DNA from 2 places in the Caballeronia sp. LZ062 genome. Region 2 is predicted to be linked to the other one. Evidence: riboswitches for the same ligand, from Rfam matches in the RefSeq annotation. Region 2 holds a riboswitch; the other holds the start of a gene.
What was found. A riboswitch is a leader RNA that binds a small molecule or an ion and turns the genes downstream of it on or off. The one in region 2 is predicted to bind cobalamin.
Positions count from the first base shown of each region.

Region 1: it holds a riboswitch for cobalamin, as region 2 does, so the genes downstream of both, P9239_RS14875 (TonB-dependent receptor domain-containing protein) here and cobW (cobalamin biosynthesis protein CobW) in region 2, are expected to answer to the same signal.

Region 1 is NZ_JARTWB010000002.1:1,877,739-1,890,003, reverse strand. Features, by position in the region: gene P9239_RS14920 (autotransporter outer membrane beta-barrel domain-containing protein) at 1-280, shown strand, start outside; gene ilvD (dihydroxy-acid dehydratase) at 360-2,033, opposite strand; gene P9239_RS14910 (LysR family transcriptional regulator) at 2,140-3,096, shown strand; gene lgt (prolipoprotein diacylglyceryl transferase) at 3,133-4,029, shown strand; gene P9239_RS14900 (SIMPL domain-containing protein) at 4,072-4,797, opposite strand; gene P9239_RS14895 (EVE domain-containing protein) at 4,865-5,335, opposite strand; RNA gene ssrS (6S RNA) at 5,427-5,609, opposite strand; gene P9239_RS14885 (cell division protein ZapA) at 5,715-6,029, opposite strand; gene P9239_RS14880 (ATPase) at 6,026-6,415, opposite strand; cobalamin riboswitch at 6,643-6,938, shown strand; gene P9239_RS14875 (TonB-dependent receptor domain-containing protein) at 7,023-8,909, shown strand; gene P9239_RS14870 (FecCD family ABC transporter permease) at 8,945-9,943, shown strand; gene P9239_RS14865 (ABC transporter ATP-binding protein) at 9,940-10,719, shown strand; gene cobT (nicotinate-nucleotide--dimethylbenzimidazole phosphoribosyltransferase) at 10,732-11,784, shown strand; gene P9239_RS14855 (adenosylcobinamide-GDP ribazoletransferase) at 11,786-12,265, shown strand, end outside.
Region 2 is NZ_JARTWB010000001.1:350,122-362,386, reverse strand. Features, by position in the region: gene P9239_RS01780 (DUF1289 domain-containing protein) at 1-217, opposite strand, end outside; gene P9239_RS01775 (cobyrinate a,c-diamide synthase) at 214-1,512, opposite strand; gene cobO (cob(I)yrinic acid a,c-diamide adenosyltransferase) at 1,517-2,119, opposite strand; gene P9239_RS01765 (cobalamin biosynthesis protein) at 2,128-2,556, opposite strand; cobalamin riboswitch at 2,575-2,820, opposite strand; cobalamin riboswitch at 2,875-3,124, shown strand; gene cobW (cobalamin biosynthesis protein CobW) at 3,248-4,327, shown strand; gene cobN (cobaltochelatase subunit CobN) at 4,332-8,105, shown strand; gene P9239_RS01750 (ATP-binding protein) at 8,117-9,103, shown strand; gene P9239_RS01745 (VWA domain-containing protein) at 9,100-9,786, shown strand; gene cobJ (precorrin-3B C(17)-methyltransferase) at 9,765-11,408, opposite strand; gene P9239_RS01735 (precorrin-2 C(20)-methyltransferase) at 11,405-12,133, opposite strand; gene P9239_RS01730 (precorrin-8X methylmutase) at 12,130-12,265, opposite strand, start outside.

The sequences.
Region 1 (12,265 bases), on a different contig from region 2:
GCTCGGCGTGCGGCTCTTTCACGCGCCGATATCGGCGAATTTACCGGGCTGGCTTCCGTTCGTCGAAGTGAACTGGCTGCACGACACGCACGTCGCGAGCGTCGCGCTGAACGGTTTTGGCGTATCGCAAGATGGCCCGAAGAACCGCTTCGAGGCGAAGATCGGCGCGCAAGGGCTGATCGGCCGGCAATGGCGCGTGTGGGGGAATCTCGGGTATCAGCAGGGCGCGGGCGGTTATCACGCCTACGAAGGGCTGCTCGGCGCGAAGTACGTCTGGTAAGCACGAAGGGCGCGGAATCACTCGCGCCCTTCGCTTCTTGCGGTAATTGCGGTAATTGCGGTAATTGCGGTGAGGCGGATCAGCCGGTTACGGCGCCGCGGTTCGCCGGTCCTGCCAGCGCCGCGAACTTCGCCAGCACGCCACGCGTGTACTTCGGCGCGGGCTGCTTCCACGCGGCGCGGCGGCGCGCGATCTCGGCGTCATCCACATTCAGTTGCAGCAGCAGCTTGTGCGCGTCGATGGTGATGGAATCGCCTTCCTGCACGAGACCGATGGTGCCGCCCGCATACGCTTCCGGCGCGACGTGGCCGACCACCATGCCCCACGTGCCGCCCGAGAAGCGCCCGTCGGTGATGAGGCCGACCGATTCGCCGAGTCCCTTGCCGATGATCGCCGACGTCGGCGCGAGCATTTCCGGCATGCCGGGACCGCCCTGCGGGCCGAGATAGCGCAGCACGACCACATCGCCTGCCTTGATCTTGTCGGCGAGAATGGCTTCCATCGCGCTTTGCTCGTCGTCGAACACGCGCGCCGGGCCGGTGATGACCGGGTTCTTGAGGCCCGTGATCTTCGCCACTGCGCCATCTTCCGCGAGATTGCCGCGCAGGATCGCCAAGTGGCCTTCCTTGTACAGCGCCTGCTCGATCGGGAAGATGACCTTCTGATCCGCGCGCGGTTTGCTCGGCACGTCCTTCAGTTCTTCCGCGAGCGTGCGGCCGGTGATCGTGATGCAGTCACCGTGCATCAGACCCGCGTCGAGCAGGATCTTCATCACTTGCGGGATGCCGCCGGCCTTGTGCAGGTCCGTCGCGACATACTGGCCCGAAGGCTTCAGGTCGCAGATGACCGGCACTTTTTTGCGCATGCGCTCGAAGTCGTCGATGCTCCATTCCACTTCCGCCGCGTGCGCGATCGCGAGGTAGTGCAGCACGGCGTTGGTCGAGCCGCCCGTCGCCATGATCAGCGCGACCGCGTTCTCGATCGACTTCTTCGTGATGATGTCGCGCGGCTTCAGGTCCTTCTTCACGGCTTCGACGAGCACGCGCGCCGATTCGGCGGCGGAGTCCACTTTCTCGTCGTCGGGGTTCGCCATCGTCGACGAATACAAGAGCGACATGCCGAGCGCCTCGAACGACGAGCTCATCGTGTTGGCCGTGTACATGCCGCCGCAGGAGCCGGTGGACGGGCACGCGTTCTTCTCGACGCCCTTGAAGTCCTCTTCCGACATGCGGCCCGCCGTGAACTCGCCGACCGCCTCGAACGACGACACGATGGTCAGGTCCTTGCCCTTCCAGTTGCCCGGACGGATAGTGCCGCCGTACACGTAGATGCCCGGCACGTTCATGCGCGCCAGGCCGATCATGCCGCCCGGCATGTTCTTGTCGCAGCCGCCGATCACGACTACGCCGTCCATCCACTGGCCCTGCACGGCCGTCTCGATACAGTCCGCGATCACTTCGCGCGACACGAGCGAGTACTTCATGCCTTCGGTGCCCATCGACATGCCGTCTGAGATCGTCGGCGTGCCGAACACTTGCGGATTCGCCTTCGACTGCTTGATCGCCGCGATGGCGGCATCGGCGAGGCGCTGCAGGCCGGCGTTACACGGCGTGATGGTCGAGTGGCCGTTGGCGACGCCGATCATCGGATTGTCGAAGTCCTCTTCCTTGTAGCCGAGGGCGTAGTACATCGAACGATTGGGCGAACGCGCGACGCCCTGCGTCACGTTTTTCGAGCGGCGGTTGAAGGCCATGTTGGGGCTCCTTGAAGATTCTTTTGTCTAGTGGCGCAAGAATGCAGCGTCGGCTTGTGTCTGTCCAATATATTATTCAGGGTCTATTAGGTCGGAGAAAGTATCGATGGAGGAGCGAAATGCGCCGATCGAACTGCGTTTGCTGCGCTACTTCGTGACGGTCGCGGAAGAGATGCACTTCGGCCGCGCCGCTGCGCGTCTCGCGATGACGCAGCCGCCGCTTTCGCAGGCCATTCGCGCGCTCGAAGACGCGCTCGGCGTCGCGCTCTTCGCGCGCACGAAGCGCACCGTCGAACTGACGCCGGTCGGCAAGGATCTGCTGCCGGAAGTGCGGCGCATTCTCGCCGCCACCGATGCGCTGCGTCCGCTCGCGCAATCGCTCTCGCGCGGCGAGGCGGGCGTGTTGTCGCTCGCGTTCGTGTCCACCGCCGATTACGGCCTCTTGCCCGCGCTGCTGCGCGATTTCGGCGCGCGCTATCCGGGCGTGCGGCTGCAACTGACCGAAGCGACGAGCGACGTGCAGATCGAGGAACTCGTCGCCGGGCGCATCGACGCGGGGCTCGTCATTCCGCCGCTGCCGCCGCGCCACGCGATGTCGCTGTCGTATCTCGCCATTGCCCGCGAGCCGCTCGTCGTCGCGATGTCGGCGGATACCGCAGAGCAGTTGCAGCAGGGCACGGCGGAATGGGCCGACACGAGCGTCGATCTGCGCGATCTCGCGGCTGCCTCGCTCGTCGTGTTTCCGAGGCGTCTCGCGCCCGGTTTGTATGACATCATCATGGGCTGTTACGGCGCGGCGGGCCTGACGCCGCGCATCGGGCAGGAGGCGATCCAGATGCAGACCATCGTGAGCCTCGTGTCCGCCGGCATGGGCGTCGCGCTCGTGCCGCAGTCGCTGCGGCATCTGCGGCGCACGGGCGTGGTGTATCGTCCGCTGAGGCCGGTGGCGGATGCGCCGGTGGTCGAAACCGGCCTCGTGTGGCGCGCGGCCGAGGTGAGTCCCGTGCTCGCCGGGTTCATCGAGATCGTGCGTGCGCGGGCGGCGGCCGTCTCTGCTTTATGATTCGTGCCTGACTCTGCTTCGCTCTACAACTCAACGATGCTCATCCACCCCAATTTCGATCCCGTCGCGATTCATCTCGGACCGCTCGCCGTGCGCTGGTACGGCCTCATGTATCTGGTCGCGTTCATTTCCGCCATCGTCATCGGACGGTTGCGGCTGCGACTGCCGTATGTCGCCGCGCAAGGCTGGAGCGCGAAGGACATCGACGACATGCTGTTCTACGGCGTGCTCGGCACGATTCTCGGCGGGCGCATCGGCTACGTGCTGTTCTACAAGGCGAGCTATTACGCCGCGCACCCGCTCGATATCTTCAAGGTGTGGGAAGGCGGCATGTCGTTTCACGGCGGCTTTCTGGGCGTGACGTTCGCGATGGTGCTCTTCGCGTTTCAGCGCAAACGCACGTGGCTGCAAGTGACGGATTTCGTCGCGCCGATGGTGCCGCTCGGCCTCGCGGCGGGGCGACTCGGCAACTTCATCAACGGCGAACTGTGGGGCCGCGTGACCGACCCGGCCGCGCCCTGGGCGATGCTGTTCCAGAACTCGACGAACGACGACGCCGTCTGGCTCGCGAAGAATCCGCAACTGGACGCGAAGTGGCATCTCATGGAAATCTTCCAGCGTTATCACATGCTGCCGCGGCATCCGTCGCAGTTGTATGAGATCGCGCTGGAAGGCCTCGTGCTGTTCATCGTGATCTGGACGTTTTCGCGCAAGCCGCGTCCGGTCGGCGCCATTTCCGCGCTTTTTCTGATCGGCTATGGACTTGCGCGCTTCACGGTGGAATTCGCCCGCGAACCCGACGACTATCTCGGCCTGCTCGCGCTCGGGCTTTCCATGGGCCAGTGGCTTTCGCTGCCGATGATCATCGCGGGCGTCATCATGATGGTGTGGGCGTACAGGCGGCATCGTCGGGTAGCGACGAACGCGGCGTGACGTCGCAGCGGGACCGCGACTGCGGTCTCGCAAGACAGACGATCAGCGACCCATCTGCACCGAGCCGGACACGTCTACCGTCACCGTCGTGGTGCCGGCTTCGAGCGCCATCGGCGCGGCCATCTTGGCATCGGCGTTCATGGCGCGCGATTGCATCATCATCACCGGGCGCGGCGCCACGCCGCTATGCCCCACGTTCACCTCGCGAATCGAATAGCTGCTGTAGCCGAAGGCTTGCGAGGCGGCTTGCGCCTGCTTGCGGAACGAATCGATAGCCTGCGTCGAGAGCTTCTGCTCCGCAGCGCGCTGCGCTTCCGGCGACAGCGAGAACGTGACGTTGCCGACCTGCATCGACGCGCTCATCTTGCCCGCGAGCTTCGATGCCGCCGCGAAGTCGTGCGATTCGAGCACGATCTCCGTGCGCCCGCGCCATGCGGAGATCTTGCCGTCACGGTCGGTCGACGGATACACGGTGAACGAGCCGCTTTTCGCGGTGACGCCATCCACACCCTTCGCTTCGCGCAACGCAGCTTCGGCGCGCTGATTCAGCGTCGCGGTGAGCGACGAGGGATCGGCAGCTTCCTGCTCGTAGAAGAGCGTGATGGTGACGACATCCTGCGGCACTTGCGCGCTTGCCTGCGCCGAAAGCGAAAGCACGCCCGCAGGCTGCGGATTGGCGATGACCGTCTGCGCGGCAGCGGTGGCGGAATAGGCGAGAGTGGCGCTCGACATCGCGAGGGCGAGGACGGCGGCGGTTTTCTTGTTCATCATCGAAGGACTCCAACGCAAGGCGTCGCGTGATTCGCGACCGCACTTAGGCGGCCCATTCGCGCCCTTAGTTCCGGCCTTCGACGAGGCGTTCGGTAATAAAGCGCCACTCGTCCTCGGTCACCGGCGTGATCGACAGCCGGTTGCCGCGCGCGAGCACCTGCATGCCGGCAAGTTCCGCGTGTTCGCGCAGTTCGGCGAGCGCAATGAGCCGCGTCTTCTTGACGAAGCGCACATCGACGAGCATCCAGCGCGGCGTGTCCTGCGCGGATTTCGGATCGTAGTAGGCGCTTTTCGGATCGAACTGCGTGGGATCGGGATACGCCGTCGAGCAGACCTTCGCGATGCCCGCGATGCCCGGCTCGGGGCAGCTCGAATGATAGAAGAGCACGGCGTCGCCAATCTGCATCTGATCGCGCATGAAGTTGCGCGCCTGATAGTTGCGCACGCCGGTCCACGGCAGCGTCTTCTTGGGCGCGTGCGCGAGATGATCGATGCTCGCTTCGTCCGGTTCGGACTTCATCAGCCAGTAGCGCATGAGTTCGCGTGCAGGACGTTCAGTGCAGTTTTGGGCGATGCAAACAAAAACGGCACCGGTAAAAACCGATGCCGTTCATGCTTCGAGGAATAAGGTCCCCGCCACAGCCGCTAGGCCGGCATCCTGAACCTGGGTTCAAGATTGGTCGCGGTAAGCAACACTTCGGGTACATCAGACAGAGTGACGCGCGCGCCCGTGCTGCAACGTTCCGCAACCGTGCCAATGTAGCATTGGTTCAAGGAATATATGACCTTGGCGTACCAGGCAGGGAGACCTCACTGTACACCAAACGTTTGGTCCTTGCAGCCCCTTGCCTGCGTTTCTCGCGGTATCTTTTTTTGATTGACACCGCAACGCTGATTAGATCAGCGCATGGCGCTCAGTGCGCTTCATATTGCGCAATGACAGCGCCAAGCTGCTCGTTCATGGAGTGCATCGTGCGGCGGATTTCTTCCGCGGGGAATGCTTCGCCGTGACGCACGCTTTCCTGCAGTTTCAGCAATTCGGACGCCAGCGAAAGCGCGGCCATGACTGCGATGCGGTCGGTACCGCGCACGCTGCTGGCGTTGCGCACCTTGTTCATCTCGGCATCCACGCGGGCTACGGCTTCGCGCAGCGCGGCTTCGGTTTCCGGCGAGCACGCGAGGCGATACTGCTGGCCAAGAATGGATACTTCGATCTGCGTGGTCGTCATGCCTTCTCTCCTTGATGATGCTCGCCGTGCACTTCTTCCGCGTGCGCATGTTCGTGCTGCGCTTCGCGCGATGCGCCAGCTTCGGCGTTGAGAAGATCGAGCTGATTTTCACTCTCGGCATGATGCGCTTTCGCGCGCGGCAGCTTTTCGAGGATCGCGTTCAGGCGCACTTGCGCGTCGTCGATTTTCGCGGACAGCGAATCGCGTTCGCCTTGCAGCGCGTCGCGCTCGTTGCGAACCTGCACGAGTTCGGCCTGAACATTCGCGAAATCGGCGCGCAGTTGTTCGATTTGTGCTTCGAGCGCGAGACGCGCCTGATTGTGGCGCTCGCTGATCTTGATCAGCCGGCCGATGTTTCCTGACAGTGATTCGAGTTCGTTGAGCATGTGCTGCGTCCTCTAAAGACCTGGCATTTTAGCGCGGTTCAACGGAGCTTCCGATAATTGTCTCGTTTCGAGACGTAACAACACGCGATCTTGCGCGCATCGCCCTGTATTCATGTGTGGAATGGCCCGCGCTCGACGTATCCGCATACGCGACGGACGGCGCAAGGTCGTCGTTCAACCTTCGCGATGAGCGGGCGCGCGTTCTTGACGGCCCTCATGCGCGCTCCTACACTTGCCGCACTTTTGGTGCTCGCGCCGCCTCTCTTGCGGCGCAGTCAAACGGGAAACAGGAAGCGCTGTCTCGCACGAGCGGCACGCGCCAACCTGTGCTGCCCCCGCAACGGTAAGCGACCGCAACGCAAGTTGCAAGTCGTCCCTCGCGCGTTTCTCATCACAGCTCCGGACTTGTCCACTACACGAGCGAGACTGCAAGAAGCGTGTCGGTGCCACTGTGCTTTTAAGCGCGGGAAGGCGGGACGATGCGTCGCCAGCCCGGATACCGGCCAATCGTCCAGCGCGCCGATGCCCTGCAAGCCGGCGCGTGCGTCGCGCACAGACCTCGCGGGGAGCGGGGCACGCGCCAGTCTCCAACGGGAACGCTCCACACATGGTCTTGCCTTCGTCCGGCCTCATTCGTCGCGCCGCGCGTGTCGTCGTGTGCGCCGCTGCGAGTGTGCCGCTTGCTCAGGCCGCGCACGCCGATTCCGCGCCCGGCTTGTCCGATCCGCCGTCGCAGACACTCGCGCCCGTCGTCGTCACCGCGACGCGCAGCGCGCAACCGCTCGCCGATTCCATCCCGCAAGCGACGCTCTTCGACGCGCAGGACATCGCCGACAGCAACGCGGACGATGCGCTCGGGCTCATTGCGCTCGCACCGGGCGTGCAGATCACGCGCAACGGCGGGCCGGGCGCGACATCGGGCGTCTTCATACGCGGCGCGTCGTCGACGCAATCGCTCGTGCTCATCGACGGCGTGCGTGTCGAATCGGTCTCGCTCGGCGCGGCGCAGTTGTCCCAACTGATGCTCGATCAGACCGGTCGCGTCGAAGTGGTCAACGGCAACGTGTCGGCGCTGTATGGATCGAACGCGATCGGCGGCGTCGTGCAGATCTTCACGAAGGAGGGCGAGCCGCATCGGCCGCGCTTTCATTTCGAAGCCGAGTACGGCAGCTATCACACGCAGCGGCAATCGGCGGGCGTGGATGGCGCGCTCGATGCCGACGGCCGCACCACGTTCAGCCTGAGCGTGTCCCGCGAAAAGACCGACGGCTTCTCGTCGATCGATCCCGCGCTCGCGCCTGCCGCGAATCCGAACGCGAACGGTTATCTGAATGAAAGCGTCGCCGCGACGCTGCGCCACAAGTTCAGCGACACGTGGGACGCGGGCGTGCGCTTTCTGCAATCGAACGGCGTCAACAGTTTCGACGATCCCTACGGCGTCCCGACCGATCTCAACGAATCGCATGATCGCGTGCGGTCCGCGTCGGTGTTCGCAAACGGCAAGCTGACCGACAACTGGACGACGCACTTCACCATCGCGCAGGGACAGGACCGCGCGAACATCGAGCAGAACGGCGTCTACACGAGCCGCTTCAACTCAGAGAATCATCAGTATCTGTGGCAGAACGACTTCCGGCTCACGGACGCGCACAAGTTGGTGTTCGGCTACGAGCATCTCGACCAGTCGCTCGATTCGGACCAGTTGAGCGCGCCGGACCGGCATGTGAACTCGGTGTTCGCGGGCTACGTGGGACGCTTCGGCCCGAGCGAAGTGCAGGCCAACGTGCGCCGCGACCAGTATTCCGACTTCGGCGGCGCGAACAGCTACTATCTGGGCTACGCGTACAACCTCGACGCGCACTGGCGCGCAAGCGCGAGCTACGCGGCGTCGTTTCGCGCGCCGAGCTTCGACGATCTCTACTATCCGTTGAGCGGCAATGCGTCGATACAGCCGGAGCGCAGCCATTCGGCCGAGGCCGCGTTGCAGTACGCATCGGAGAAGATCGGCGTGGTGCGCGTGACCGCGTTCGAGACGCGCTATTCGAATCTGATCGACTACGTGAACGACGGCAGCGGCTTCTATATCGCGCAGAACGTCGGGCGTGCGAAGGTGCAGGGCGTCGAGGGATCGTGGGCCGGGCACGTTGGCGCAACCGACGTGCGCGCGAGCGTGACGTTCCAGAATCCCGTCGACGAGACGAATCACGAAGACCTCACGCGTCGCGCGCGGCGTTTTGCGTCGCTGTCGGCGCATCGGTCGATCGGGCGCTGGCGCGTGGGCGGCGAATGGATCGTAAGCGGCGCGCGCAGCGATTACGATTCGACGCTCGCGGGCTACGGCGTCGTCAATCTATCGGCGCAGTACGACATCACGAAGTCGTGGTACGTGAATGCGCGCATCGACAACCTGTTCGACCGCAACTATGAACTGGCTTACTCGTACAACACGCCGCGTCGCGGCGCTTACGTCACGATCGGCTGGCATCCGTCGTGAGCCGCGCCGCTGACGCGCGCCGCCCGATGAAGGCGATGCACGCAACGCGCGCCGCCGCGATCTGGCTCGCGCTGGGCGCGGCGGTCGTCATCGTGCTGGCGGCATCGCTCGCGCTCGGAAGCGTCGCGCTGCCGCCGACGCGTGCCATCGCCGCGCTGCTGCACGTGCACGCGGCCACGCATGACATCGCCGACGAAATCGTGCTTAACCTGCGATTGCCGCGCGCGCTCGCGGGCTTCGCGTCGGGCGCGCTGCTCGCGCTCGCCGGGGCGCTGCTGCAAGTGCTGCTGCGCAATCCGCTCGCCGAACCGTACGTGCTTGGCGTGTCGGGCGGCGCGGCGGCGTTCGCTCTTTCCGCGATGCTCGCGTCGATGCCGTGGTGGGGCGTCGATCTCGCGGCGTGCGCTGGCGCGTTGGCATCCATCGTTCTGGTGCTCGGCCTTGCGCGCACGCACGTGTGGCACGGCGAGCAGGACGCTTCGCCACGGCTCTTGCTCACGGGCGTCGTGGTCGCGGCGGGCTGGGGCGCGCTCATCACGCTGATACTCAGCATCGCGCCGGAGAACCGGCTGCGCGGCATGATCTTCTGGCTCACCGGCGACCTCAACGGCGCATCGACGCCGTGGCCCGCGATGATCGCGCTCGGCGTGGCGCTCGCCTTGATCGTGCCGTGCGCGCCGCAGTTGCACGTGCTGTTGCGCGGCGAAGCCACGGCGCGTTCGCTCGGTGTGCCGGTCGAACGCCTGCGGCTGCGCGTGTATCTGGTGGCATCGCTCGCGGCGGCGGCTGCGGTGACGACGGCAGGAACCATCGGCTTCGTCGGGCTCGTGGTGCCGCATTTGCTGCGGCTCGCGTTCGGCAACGACCAGCGTATGCTCGTGCCCGCCGCCGCGCTCGCGGGCGGGCTCGCCGTGATGAGCGCGGACCTCGCCGCGCGCACGGTCATCGCGCCGGCGCAGTTGCCGGTGGGTGTCGTCACGGCGCTGATCGGCGTGCCCATGTTTCTGTGGATGCTGCTGCGAAGACCGCGATGAAGCCGCTCTCTGTCGACAACCTCGTGCTGCGCGCGGGCGCCCGAACGCTCGTCGACGGCCTTTCTGCGACCATCGCGGCGGGCGAAGTCTGGTGCATCGCGGGGCCGAACGGCGCGGGCAAGACCACGCTCATCGGCGTGCTCGCGGGGCTCGCAAAGCCGGCGTCGGGCGCGATCACGCTCGGCGGCCGGGCGCTCGCGTCGTGGCGCGCGGCGGACCTCGCCCGCGAACGCGCGCTGATGCCGCAAAGCACGCACGACGCCTTCAGCGCGACCGTGCTCGACACCGTGCTGCTCAACCGCTTTCCGTATCTGACGGGCTGGGGCTGGGAAAGCGAAGACGACCGCGCCGCCGCGCACGCGGCGCTCGATGCGCTCGGTCTTGCAGACCTGGCTTCGCGCGACGTGCTCACGCTGTCCGGCGGCGAACGTCAGCGTGTGGCGCTCGCCGCCGTGCTCTGTCAGCAAGCGCCGCTTCTGCTGCTCGACGAACCGCTCGCGCATCTGGACCTGCATCATCAGATCGACTGCCTGCATGCGCTCGCCGCCGCCGCGCACGACGAAGGACGCGCGATCGTCTTTTCGTGCCACGACCTGAACCTCGCGCGCCGCTTCGCCACGCACGCGCTCTTGCTCGACGGCAAGGGCGGCGCGCATGTCGGCGCCGTCGCCGACGTGCTCACGCCTGCGCGGGCGAGCGCGGCGTTCGGCTATCCGCTGATATTGATCCGCGATGGCGAGCATGAGGCGCTCGTGCCTTCGCTTCACCCATTCTGACGAGGAACGCCGATGTCCACTGCTCACGCGCTGCCCAAGCCCCGCCCGCTCGACCGCAGCATCGAACCGGAACTGCGCCGCATCATCGACATGAAGACGAAGCCGCCCGGCAGCCTCGGCCGGCTTGAAACGCTGGCGCTGCAAATGGGCGTGATCCAGCAGACGACGAAGCCGCGCATCGAGCGTCCCGCGATGATCGTCTTCGCGGGCGATCACGGCATCGCGGCTGAAGGCGTGAGCCCGTATCCACAGGAAGTGACGGCGCAGATGGTCGCGAACTTTCTCGCGGGCGGCGCGGCGATAAACGCGTTGTCGCGCTCGGTCGGCATGGCGCTCGAAGTGGTCGATGCGGGCGTCGCCACGCCCATTTCGATCGACCACGGTTACGAACGCTTGTCGCTCGGCCTCGGCACGCGCAACTTCGCGCACGAACCGGCGATGGCGCGCGAAACGGCGCTCGAAGGCATCGCGCGCGGCGCGGCACGCGTGCGGCATCACGCGTCGCTCGGGACCAACGTGATCGGCTTCGGCGAAATGGGCATCGCGAACACGTCGGCGGCGGCGTGTCTGATGAGCCGCCTGTGCGCGCTGCCTATCGACGAATGCGTCGGGCGCGGCACGGGCCTCGACGATCGCGGCCTCGCGCATAAACGCGATGTGCTCGGGCGCGCGCTGGCATCGCAGGCAGCGAATGACGACGCCATCGACACGCTCGCCACCTTCGGCGGCTTCGAGATTGCGATGATGACGGGCGCGTATCTCGCGGCGGCTGAAGCGCGCATGACGATTCTCGTCGATGGTTTCATCGCCACTTCCGCGCTGCTCGTCGCGTCGCGGATCGCACCGGAAGTGCGCGAGTATTGCGTGTTCGCGCATGCATCGAACGAAGCGGGACATCGGCGTATGCTCGCGCATCTCGACGCCGCGCCGCTCCTGGAGCTGGATCTGCGGCTCGGCGAAGGTACGGGCGCGGCGCTCGCGCTGCCGATCTTGCGCGCGGCGGTCGCGTTCGTCGACGAAATGGCGAGCTTCGATTCGGCGGGCGTCTCGAACAAGCCCGCCTGACATGAACCGGCCGCTCGACGAACTGCGCTATTTCTTCACGGCGCTCGGCTATTTCACGCGTGTGCCGGTGCCGCGCTGGGTCGGCTTCGAGCGCGACTATCTGAACGCGGCGGCGCGGTACTTTCCGCTTGTCGGCGCGATGGTCGGCGGCGTCGCGGCGCTCGTGTATCTTGCCGCGCTGCGCGTGTTTCCTGCGGGCGTCGCGGTGCTGCTTTCGATGGCCGCGACGCTCATCTTCACCGGCGCGTTCCACGAAGACGGACTTGCCGATTGCGCCGATGCCTTCGGCGGCGGCTACACGCGCGACGACGTGCTGCGCATCATGCACGATTCGCGCATCGGCGCTTTCGGGGCAATTGCGCTCGTGATCGCGTTCGCGCTCAAGTGGCAAAGTCTCGGCGCGTTGCCACCGATGCGCGCAGGAATCCTAATGATCACCGCGCATGCCGCGAGCCGAACGGTCGCCATCAGCTATCTAGTC
Region 2 (12,265 bases):
GCGACAGTGCCGCTTGCCGTCCGGGCAAAACGTCCAATAGCGCGAGCTTCGCGGCATCGTCCATCGACCGGAACGACTTGATTTCTTCCCGGCTCCTGAAGCATCCCGCGCACAGACCGTGCGCGGGGTCGATCTTGCATACGCCGGTGCACGGTGAACCGACGGGCTCTTGCGATTTCGCACGCTGAATAGTGAAGGAAAGGTCGATGACCGTCATAGCGATTCGCAGCGGAAGAACGCAGCGGCAGCGGCGGGATTCGATGGCCAATAGGCGTGCATATAAGTGGCTGTGATCGGGCCGTGGCGATAAAGGCCTTCGCCCTCAGCGCCCGTCGTTGCATGTTTCGAAGTCAGATGCGGCTGCATGGGTGTATCGAGCGTGGAGTAATGAAACGTATGGCCGGTGAGTGCGCCGTGCTTCGTATCGAGCCGCTGCATGGCAAGACGCGCGAGGCGGCGTTGCATGACGGCGTGGCCAGGCAGTAGGCCGAGCATCGCGTGCTTCGTGGCCTGAATATCCGTCAGCGTGTCGAGCAGATACAACATGCCGCCGCATTCCGCGACGACAGCCCGTTGACGCGCCACATGCGCTTCGATCGATGCGCGCGTGCGCATGTTCGACACGAGCGTGGCCGCATGCAGTTCCGGATAGCCGCCGGGAAGATACAGCGCATCGGCGTCGTCGGGCGCGGGTTCATCGGCTAGCGGCGAAAATGATGTGACGTGTGCGCCCATTGCGATCAGCAAGTCCACATTAGCCGGATAGACGAACGAGAAGGCCGCGTCTCGCGCCATTGCGATATGCAGGCCTTCGAGCAGGCGCGGCGGCGCTTCAAGCGCGGCGTCCTCGAAGTGAACGGGCGGCGGCATGTCGGCAAGCGCTGTAGCCGCAATGGCATCGGCGGCGCGATCAAGACGCGCATCGAGTCCCGCGACTTCTTGCGCTTGCGTGAGGCCAAGGTGGCGCTCAGGCAGCGCAATGTCGTCCGCGTTGGAGAGATGCCCGCAATAACGCAGACCGTCTGGAATCGCTTCGGCCAACATCTGCGCATGCCGTGCGGATGCAACGCGATTGGCGAGCACGCCATAAAACGGCACGTCCGCGCGATAACGCGCGAGTCCGAAGGCCACCGCGCCGAACGTCTGCGCCATGCCATGCGCGCCGATCACCGCAAGCACCGGAACGTTGAATGCGGCAGCAAGATCGGCGCTGCTGGGCGTGCCATCGAACAGACCCATGACGCCTTCTATCAGAATGAGATCGGCTTCACGCGCGGCCTGTGCAAGCAAAGCACGACATGCGTCGAGACCGACCATCGACAGATGCAGCGAATAAACGGGCGATCCGCACGCGCGTTCGAGAATCATCGGGTCCAGAAAATCCGGCCCGGTCTTGAACACGCGCACGTTCAAGCCGCGCCGCGCATGATGGCGCGCAAGTGCGGCCGTCACCGTGGTTTTGCCTTGATGCGAGGCGCTCGCGCCGATGAAGAGTGCGGGGCAGGACGGCATGGCGTCAGAACTCGACGCCGCGTTGCGCTTTCACGCCTTGCTCGCGATACGGATGCTTCACGAGCCGCATCTCCGTGACGAGGTCCGCCATGTCGACGAGCGCATCCGGCGCATGGCGGCCCGTGACCACCACATGCAGCATGGCGGGACGCGCCTTCAACACGTCGAGCACTTCGTCGAGCGGCAAGTATTCGTACTTGAGCACGGTGTTGAGCTCGTCGAGCACGACCATCTGATATTCGCCGCTTTCGATCATGCGCCGCGCTTCGTTCCAGCCTTTCCGTGCAGTCGCCATGTCGGCCTCGCGGTTCTGCGTGTTCCACGTATAGCCGTCGCCCATCGTCACGAAGTCGCAATTGGCGACTGCGCTCAGGAAATCGCGCTCCGACGTATGCAGCGCGCCCTTGATGAATTGAACGACGCCGAGCTTCATGCCATGCCCGAGCACGCGCACGGCCATGCCGAACGCCGCCGTCGTCTTGCCCTTGCCATTACCCGTGTTGACGATTAAGAGACCCTTCTCGTGATCCGCGGCGGCCTGCTTCTTTTCGTGGCCTTCCTTGCGACGCTGCGTCATGCGCAGATGCGATTCGGTATCGGTTTTCATGGGCTTTATCAGGCTTTCATTGTTGCGATGGCGACGGTCACGTAACCCTTGATCGTCTTGCGCACCACGAGCTTTCCGCCATCGCTCGCAAGCAGCGCGCACGGCTCGCATACGCCATCGGCACAGATCTTCGCGATGTCGTCGGCGCAATACAAGCGCAACGGCAAGCCATGACGCTCGCAGAAGCCGCGCAAGCCGGTTTCATCGTGCTTGATGTCGATGCTCGCGATCACCGCAATGCATGCGAACGGGAACTCGACGCTATCGAGCGCCGCGCGGACGGCGGCTTCGATCGCATCGGCGCTCACTCCGCGTTTGCAGCCGATGCCGACGGCAAGGCGGCGCTGGCTCGCGCAAGGAGGCATCATCGAACGAATGGGTGAAAGGCTCGCGCCGCCCATGCGTCCCTCGCGGATGGCGGCGTTCGGCGAATGCATCGCTTCTTTCGAGCGATGCGCTTCGTTCCCTGCGCTGGCCGGTATCCGGGCTTGCGGCCTTCATCGCGCAGCCTTCCCACCGTGAACGGGCAGTGGCCTTGTGCGCAATGCGCGGCATCATGGAGACTGATGCCGCCGGTCGCGTACCGTTGCGGGGACAGCACAGGTTGGCGAGTCGTTCATGTCTTGAGAGGCCGCTTCCTGTTTCCCGTTTAACTGCGCGCTTCGTGCGAACGCGCGAGCACCAGTCGCGGGCCAACGATACCACAAGCACCCGTTTCGAGCGTCGCCTTCCTTGACGCTCGTTCGCGCGCAGCCTAGACTGCACGCAGTTCTGGTGCCCGCGTGCGAGCTTCTTTCGCGCGCAGTTAAACGGGAAGCAGGAAGCGCATCGCTCCATCATACGAACGGACGCACGCCAACCTGCGCTGCCCCCGCAACGGTAAGCGACTGGCGGTATCGGTTCACGCGATATCGCGCGTTGCGCACGAGGCCACTGCCCATTGCGGCAGGAAGGCTGCGCAACGAGTCGCAAGCCCGGATACCGGCCAGACTTTCGCAGGGCTTATGCCGCGGGGATGCGGCATGGCCCACGGTCCATCAGTCGTGCGCGTCTCCCCGCAGATGTTTCGCTAGCGATGCCTTCATCGCGCGACGCACGACGCACGCATACACGAGCCACGGAGCGACGATGCAAACCCGCAAGATTCCCGTTACGGTCGTGACAGGCTTTCTCGGCAGCGGCAAGACTACCTTGATGCGCCACATCATGTCGAATGCGCAGGGCATGCGCCTGGCCGTGATCGTGAACGAATTCGGCGAGCTCGGCATCGACGGGGAGATTCTCAAAGGCTGCGGCATCGGTTGCGACGACGAAGCCGCATCCACCGACCGAAATCTCTATGAACTCGCTAACGGGTGCCTCTGCTGCACGGTGCAGGAAGAGTTTTATCCGGTGATGGAGCAGTTGCTGGAACGTCGCGAGCGCATCGATCATGTGTTGATCGAGACGTCCGGACTTGCGCTGCCGAAGCCGCTCGTGCAGGCGTTCAACTGGCCGTCCATCAAAAACGCCTTCACGGTGGATGCGGTCATCACGGTGGTCGATGGCCCTGCCGCCGCGAGCGGACAGTTCGCCGCGAATCCCGCAGCGGTCGAAGCGCAACGCAAGGCCGACCCGAATCTGGACCATGAATCGCCGCTGCATGAACTATTCGAGGATCAACTGTCTTCGGCCGATCTCGTGATCGTCAATAAGACTGACCTCATGGATGCCGATGCGCTGCGCCGTGTGGAAGCGCTGGTGCGTCCCGAGATTCCGCAGCAAGTGAAGATCGTGCCCGCGCAAATGGGCAAGCTGGATCTGCATGCGTTGCTCGGCCTGCAAGCGGCGTCGGAAGAAAGCATCCATCTTCGTCACGACCATCATGGTTCCGCAGACGACGATGGTCATGCGGATCATCATCACGACGCATTCGATTCAGTCGTCGTGGAAGCGCGAGTGGAGTCCCGCGAACAGGCCATTGCCGCGTTGCAGACGCTCGTCGAAAACCACACGATTTACCGCGTCAAGGGCTTCGCTGCATTGCCCGGTGCTGCAATGCGTCTCGTGGTGCAAGGTGTCGGGCGGCGCTTCGACAGCTACTATGACCGTCGCTGGAACGAAGGCGAAGCCGCGAGCCGCTTCGTGCTCATCGGCGAAGACCTCGACCGTCAAACGCTGCAGTCGGCGTTGAACGCCGCGCTTGCGAACGCGCTCGCGCAGGCCTGACACAATGCATCTGTTACGCACGACGCCGGGAGGCTTTGTCGATGACGCGGCAGGCGTCATGCGCATCGAGCAGACGCGCGCGCCGATCGTCGTGCTCAGTTCTGCGGATACCACGCTCGCGTTGCTTGCGAGCGTGTTTCCGCGTCTCGAACCCGGTTTTCCCGAAGTGCGGCTCGCGAACCAATCGTTTCTTCGCCAGCCCGCATCGGTCGATTTCTACGTCGACGATGTATTGCGTCACGCGAAGGTCGTCATCGTGGATCATCTCGGCGGGGAATCGTACTGGCCTTACGGCATCGAGCGTATCGTTGCGCTGGCCGAGCGCGAGAAGCAAACGCTCGCCATGTTTTCGGGCGATCTCACGGAAGACCCCAACCTCATCAGCAAGAGCACTGCGGACGCCGCGTTCTGCCGCGAGCTGTCGCGCTACCTGCGCGAAGGCGGCGCGGGCAATGCAGAGGAATTCTTGCGTGCAATCGGCTATCACGTGTTCGGCTTTGGCCGCGAGCCTCGGGCGCCGCGTCCGCTGCCTGCCGTGGCGATCTATCATCCCGAGCACGACATCGCCTCAATCGACGACTGGCGCACGCGATGGACCGAAGGTGCGCCCGTCGTCGCGATTCTCTTTTATCGCGCGCACTTGCAAGCGGGCAACACGGCCGTATTCGATACGCTCATCGACGCCCTCGAAAGAGAAGGCCTGAATCCGTTGCCGATTGCGATTTCATCGCTCAAGGAAAGCGTGAGCCGTGAAGTGATCGCGCGTCTATGCGCGGAGCATCGTGCATCGCTCGTGTTGAACACGACCGCGTTTGCAGCAAGCGTGATCGGCGAAAGCGAAGACTTCGAGATAGCGGGCGATGCGCCCGTGCTGCAAGTGATCTTGAGCGGCGGCAATCGCGAGGACTGGGAGAAGGACAATCACGGCCTTAATTCGCGCGACGTGGCGATGCATGTCGCGTTGCCCGAGGTCGATGGCCGCATCATCACACGTGCGGTCAGCTTCAAGGGGCTCGCGTATCACTGCGCGCATACGCAAGTGGATGTGGTCCGTTATCAGGCCGATGCCGAACGCGTGCGCTTCGTCGCGGAGTTGAGCCGCCGCTGGTGCGCGCTGCGGCACACGCCTAATGAAAAGAAGCGGATCGCCCTCGTACTGGCGAACTATCCGGCGAGCGAAGGGCGCATCGGCAACGGCGTGGGGCTCGATACGCCGGCGTCTGCGGTCGGCATCTTGTCGATGCTCGCGCGCGAAGGTTATCGCGTGGGCGAATTGCCGGCGGATGGCGATGCGCTCATCGCCGCATTGACGCAAGGCGTGACGAACGATCCTGTCGTTCGTGACATGCGGCCGGCGCTCCAAAGCCTTTCGCTCGAAGACTATCTGGACGCTTATCGCACCTTGCCCGCGGACGCCCGCGCCGCGCTCGAAAAAACGTGGGGCGCGCCCGAAGGAGACCCGACATTGCGGCGCGGCCGTTTCATGATCGCGGGCTTGCGCTGCGGTGAAGTGTTCATCGGCATCCAACCGTCGAGATCGCGCGAACGCAACGATTATGCGAGCTATCACGATGCAGAGCTCGTTCCGCCGCATTCCTATCTCGCGTTTTATTTCTGGCTGCGCTTGCGCTTCAACGCGGACGCACTCGTGCATGTCGGCAAGCACGGCAACCTCGAATGGCTGCCGGGCAAGAGCGTCGCGCTGTCGGCATCGTGCTGGCCCGACCTGATCCTCGGACCCATGCCGCATCTCTACCCGTTCATCGTCAACGATCCGGGCGAGGGCAGTCAGGCCAAGCGGCGCGCGCAGGCGGTCATCATCGACCATCTGATGCCGCCGCTCACGCGCGCCGAAAACTACGGGCCGTTGCAGGATCTCGAGCGCCAGGTTGACGAGTACTACGAAGCATTGATGGTCGATGTCCGGCGCGCCAAGCTGTTGCGCAAGTCGATACTCGCGAGCATCGTCGAGCATAAGCTGCACGAGGAGTTAGGGCTGGATGCGCCACGCGATGCATCCGGCGAAGACGCGTTGCTCACGCGCGCGGACGCCTACCTGTGCGAGCTGAAAGAAGCGCAGATTCGCGACGGCCTGCATGTTTTCGGTGTGTCGCCGCAAGGCGTGCAGCGCCGCGATACGCTGCTTGCGCTCGGCCGCTTTCCAATCGGCGATGGTCAAGGGGCGAACGCAAGCCTCATTACCTCGCTCGCGCGCGACCTGCAACTAGGCGACGACTTCGACCCGCTCGATGCCGACTGGTCCGCACCCTGGCATGGGCCGCGTCCCAACGCGTTGCAGGCGGCAAGCGATGCGCCGTGGCGCCATCAAGGCGATACGCGTGAGCGGCTCGAAGGTCTCGCCATGCTGCTTCTCGAAGGCGAAGCAGCCGTGCCGGGACCGCATACGGCACGCGTACTCGAACGCTTGCATCGCGACGTGCTTGCGCGTCTGGACGCATGCGGTCCGCAAGAATCGATGCAACTCAAGCGCGGTCTCGAAGGCCGCTTCGTTCCGCCCGGGCCGAGTGGATCTCCATCGCGCGGCAGGCCAGACGTGTTGCCGACGGGGCGCAACTTCTATTCGGTCGATACGCGCGCATTGCCGACGCAAGCCGCGTGGTCGCTCGGGCTCAAGTCCGCGAACATGCTCGTCGAGCGCCACGTGCAGGACCACGGCGACTATCCGCGCGCCATCGGCTTATCGGTGTGGGGCACGGCGACCATGCGCACCGGCGGCGACGATATCGCGCAAGCCTTCGCGTTGATCGGCGTGCGGCCGAAGTGGGCGGCGGGCAGTCATCGCGTGACGGACTTCGAGATTCTGCCGATCTCCATCTTCAATCGGCCACGCATCGACGTCACGTTGCGCGTATCGGGCTTTTTCCGCGATGCTTTCGCCAATCTCATGCATCTGTTCGATGCAGCCGTGCAGGCCGTCGCGGGACTGGAAGACGAGCCCGAAGACGTGAACCCGATTCGCGCGCGCATTCTGCGCGAGCGCGACGAGTTGATCGGACGCGGCGTCGATGCCGAAGAAGCGCGACGGCGTGCGGGCTGGCGTGTATTCAGCACGAAGCCGGGCGCGTATGGCGCGGGTTTGCAGGAACTCATCGATCTAAAGCAATGGGAGACCGACGCCGATCTGTCCGCCGCTTATCAAGCCACGGGCGGCTATGCGTATTCGCAAGGTGGCGATGGCGTCGAAGCACGGTCGAGCTTCGGTACTCGGCTCTCGACGCTCGACGTGGTGCTTCAGAACCAGGACAACCGCGAACACGACTTGCTCGATTCGAACGACTATCACCAGTTTCAGGGCGGCATGGTCGCGGCGGTACGCTACCTTTCGGGCGTGCAGCCGCAAGCGTACAACGCGGACCACAGCAACCCGGCCGCGCCGCGTATGCGCACGTTGAACGAAGAGATCGCGCGCGTGGTGCGCTCGCGCGTGGTCAATCCGAAGTGGATCGACGGCGTCAAACGGCACGGCTATAAAGGCGCGTCCGAGCTTTCCGCGACCGTCGATTACCTCTTCGGCTACGATGCCACCGCGCGCGTGGTTTCCGATCATCAATATGCGCTTGTCACCGATGCCTACGTGAACGATGCCGGCACGCGCGACTTCATCGCGCGGCACAACCCGCATGCGCTTCAGTCGATCTGCGAGCGCTTGCTCGAAGCGATGCAGCGCGGGCTGTGGCAAGAACCCGGCGACTACCAGCAGGCCGTGACACAGCATCTGCTCGATGTCGAGCAGCAACTCGAAGGCCGACAGAATTGAACGAAACCTCTTTGTTTCCAGCGTTTCCCTTTACGGCGCTCGTCGGACAAGCGCCGTTGCAACAGGCGTTGTTACTCGCGGCCGTCGATCCGTCACTTGGCGGCGTGCTCGTGAGCGGTCCGCGCGGCACGGCGAAGTCCACGGCGGCGCGTGCCCTCGCAGAGCTGTTGCCGGAAGGGAAACTCGTGACCTTGCCGCTCGGCGCGAGTGAAGAACAACTCATCGGCACGCTCGATATTCAAAGCGCGTTGCGCGATGGCGGCGTAAAGTTCTCGCCGGGGTTGCTTGCGAAGGCGCATCGCGGTGTGCTGTATGTCGATGAAGTGAATCTGCTGCCGAATCCTCTCGTCGATCAATTGCTCGACGTGGCTGCGAGCGGCGTGAATATCATCGAGCGTGACGGCATATCGCATCGTCATGATGCGCGCTTCGTGCTGATCGGCACCATGAATCCGGAAGAGGGCGAATTGCGCCCGCAACTGCTGGATCGCTTCGGGCTTGCCGTCGAACTCGCCAACTGTTTCGACGCGAACGTGCGGCAGCGAATCGTCAAGGCGCGGCTTGCATTCGATTCGGATGCCGAAGCATTTCGTGCGCGACACGCCGATAATCAGGCGGCGCTCGCCGAACGCATCGAGGCAGCGCGTGCGGCGCTCGATGAGTATGACTTCGATGATGTCGTCCATGCGCATGTGAGCGAGCTGTGCATTGCCGCTAACGTGGATGGTTTGCGAGCGGACCTTGTAATGCTGCGCGCGGCGCGTGCACTGGCTGCGCTCGAAGGCGCGGAATACGTCGAAACGAAGCACGTCGATTGTGTGGCGGACGCAGTCTTGCGGCACCGCCGGCGTGAGCAGGAAGCGCATTCTCGCGAAGCGCCGCGACCGGAGGCGAACGGGAATACGACCCAGGGCGGCGATTGGGGCTATATGCCGCCCGAATCCGTAGGCACCGCGAAGGTCAAGCAGGTCAGGCCGCTTGCCGCAAAAAAAGCCTGAGCCATCGAAGGCCGGACGCCGATGCGAACGCGCATCGTCTTCGGTGGCAGGACGCGCGTTCGCGTGGCCGCGTCCGTACGCGTGAGGGCCTCGCGACTGCATCGGTCGACTGGACTGCGACGCTGCGCGCGAAACGGACCGCACGCTTCGAACCGCGTCACTTGCGCTTTCACCGCGGCGAAGGCGAAGCGCCTGCGCTGCATTGCTTCGTGCTCGATTGCTCGGGCTCGATGCTCGGCGGCGAGCGTCTCGCGCGCGCGAAGGGCTTGCTAATTGCATTGTTCGACCGCGCCTATCGCGAACGCGCCGAGGTTGCGCTCGTGTGCTTCGGTGGCGGCCGTGTCGAAGTGCGCCGTCAGCCGGGAACGGCGCATTGGTTCAACGACCGCTGGATCGCCCCGATTGGCGGCGGAGGCGGAACGCCGCTCACGCTCGGCATGGCGAGCGCATCGACGGTGCTTGCTAGGGCCGCGCGTCGCAAGCCTTCGCAGCGTCGCTGGCTCTGGCTGTTGAGCGATGGACGCACGAACGAACGACCCGCTGCGCCGGCGTTGGCGGACCGCATCGTCGTGGTGGATTTCGAGGAAGGACGCGTGCGTGTCGGCGGCGCCCATGCGTTGGCGCTCGACTGGCACGCGCATTACATGCCCGCCGAATCGCTTCAATACGAGCGCGGCGTATAAACCCACTCGCCATCGCCGAGCACGCGCGTTCTCGACGATCCGACGATGACCATCGTTCGCATATCGACGAGGCGGCCGTGCAATTCACCTAGCGTCACCGTGCGCACGGTTTCGGCGGGACGTCCCACATCTCGGCCTAGTACAACAGGCGTCGCTGCATCGCGATGCTCGCGCACGATGTCCATGGCGCGATCGAACTGCCAGGGCCGCGCCTTCGATAGCGGGTTATAAAACGCCATCACGAGGTCCGCTTCGCTCGCATGGCGAATGCGATGCTCGATGACGTCCCAGGGCTTCAGGTTATCCGAGAGCGAAAGCACGCAGAAATCGTGGCCAAGGGGCGCGCCCGCGCGTGCCGCCGTAGCGAGCGATGCCGATACGCCCGGCACGATCGCGAGCTTCACCGCGTTCCATTCGGCATGCGTCGCGCGCCCTTCGTCGAGGGCTTCGAGCACGGCGGCGGCCATCGCGAAGACGCCCGGATCGCCCGATGATACGACCACGACCTTTCGCCCTTCGCTCGCGAGTTCGAACGCATGACGCGCGCGCTGCAATTCTTCGCGGTTGTCCGTCATGTGAATGCGCTGGTCCGCGCGGAACGGTCCGGCCATGCGCACATACGTCTCATAGCCGAGTATGTCTTGCGCGGCGATGAGCGCGGATTTTGCGGCAGGCGTCATCAAGTCCGCACTGCCAGGGCCCAGTCCGATCACTGTCAACGTGCCGCGCGCCCGGCCGATGGACGCCACGTCGAGAGGCGCTTGCGCCACGCTCAGCGCGATATCGTGCGCGCGAAGCGCGTCATGCGGCGGCGGTTCGTCGCTGAAGCGAAGCGGCACGTCTAGCGCGTTGGCAGCATCGCCGAGCGCATCGGATGTCATGCTCGCGGTCGGTGCAATCAGCGCAGCAAGTGCAAGCGGCGACAAGCCATGCTCGCGCAACGCAAGACGCACGCGGTCGGCAATATCTTCTTCGCGCGCTTCGATCCACGCGGCCACGCAACGCGGATGAATCACGAGACTGCTTTCATCGTGTATCACGTGTGGCGTAACGTGCACGGCAAGACGCGCATCATTCGCGCGGGGCAAGTCGGTCTGATCCAGCCACGGCGCATGACCTTGTATGCGCGTGGTTTCGCCCGCGAGCAGATCGGACACGAAACGCTTGCCGCGCTCGATATCCGCCAGCGCGTAACCGTCGGGCGGCGCGAGCAGGCACGTACCGAAACGCAACTCGCCGCTCGTCGTGATGGCAGGCGTTACATTGAGTGCCGCGCCGATCTCGCGCGCCAGCGCATTGACGCCGCTCGTGCCGCCCAACAATGGCACGACCGCGCTGCCGTCCTGCGCGACGGCCAGAACCGGCGGCTCGGCGCCTTTGTCCGTGAGGCACGGCGCAAGCGAGCGAATGACGATGCCCGCTGCACACAGCGCGACAATGGGCGTGCCTGCGAGATAAAGCGCGCGCACGTGCGCTCCGAAATCGTCGTAGGCAATGTCGGCATGAGTGCGAGTGGCGAGACCATGCACGAGCGATCCGGGATAGCGCGCCTGTATGCGGCGCGCGGTTGGCATCGCACTTTCGCCGAGCACGACGATCGCCATGGGAGACACCGCGTTCATGCCTGCCATTTCGTTCCCGGCACCACGAGCAGCGAGAAATAGGGCGACGCCATCGGATCGACTTCATCGAGCGGCACGATACGTTGATTCGCCATCGTCGCGCGCTCGACATAGAGGGCGCGCTTGTCCAACCCCAACTCGACCAGGACGCGCCGCACCTTCTCGAAGTTGCGGCCGAGCTTCATGACGACGGCGGCATCGGATGCTTCGAGCTTGCATTTCAACTCGTCTTCCGGCAGCACGCCGGACAGCACGCAGAGACTCTGATTGCGATAGACGAGCGGCACGCCGAGCACGGACACGCCGCCGAGCATCGAGCAGACGCCGGGTACCACGTGTGCATCGAAACGGCCTGCGAGACGGTCATGCAGATACATGTACGAGCCGTAGAAGAACGGATCGCCTTCGCAGATCACGGCAACATCGCGGCCCGCTTCGAGATGATCCGCAATGGCGAGCGCCGCTTCATCATAAAACGCGCTGATGATCGTCTCGTAACACAGCGGCGGTTCGAGCGCCTCGGTCGTCACGGGGTACACGAGCGGCAAGCGTGTCTGCGTATCGTCGAGATGCGCCTCGATGATGCCGAACGCGTTGCCCTTCTTGCCCTTCGCGACGAAATACGCGACCACTGGCGCGGACTTCAGGAGCCGCAGCGCCTTCACGGTGATGAGTTCCGGATCGCCCGGACCGACGCCGAGACCATACAGGCGTCCGCTCATCATTCGTTCTCCGAAGCAAGTGCATTCACGGCAGCGGCGGCCATTGCGCTGCCGCCGCGCCGTCCCTGCAACGCGACAAATGGCACGCCGCGGCTGTCGGCTGCGAGCATCGCTTTCGATTCCGCCGCGCCGATG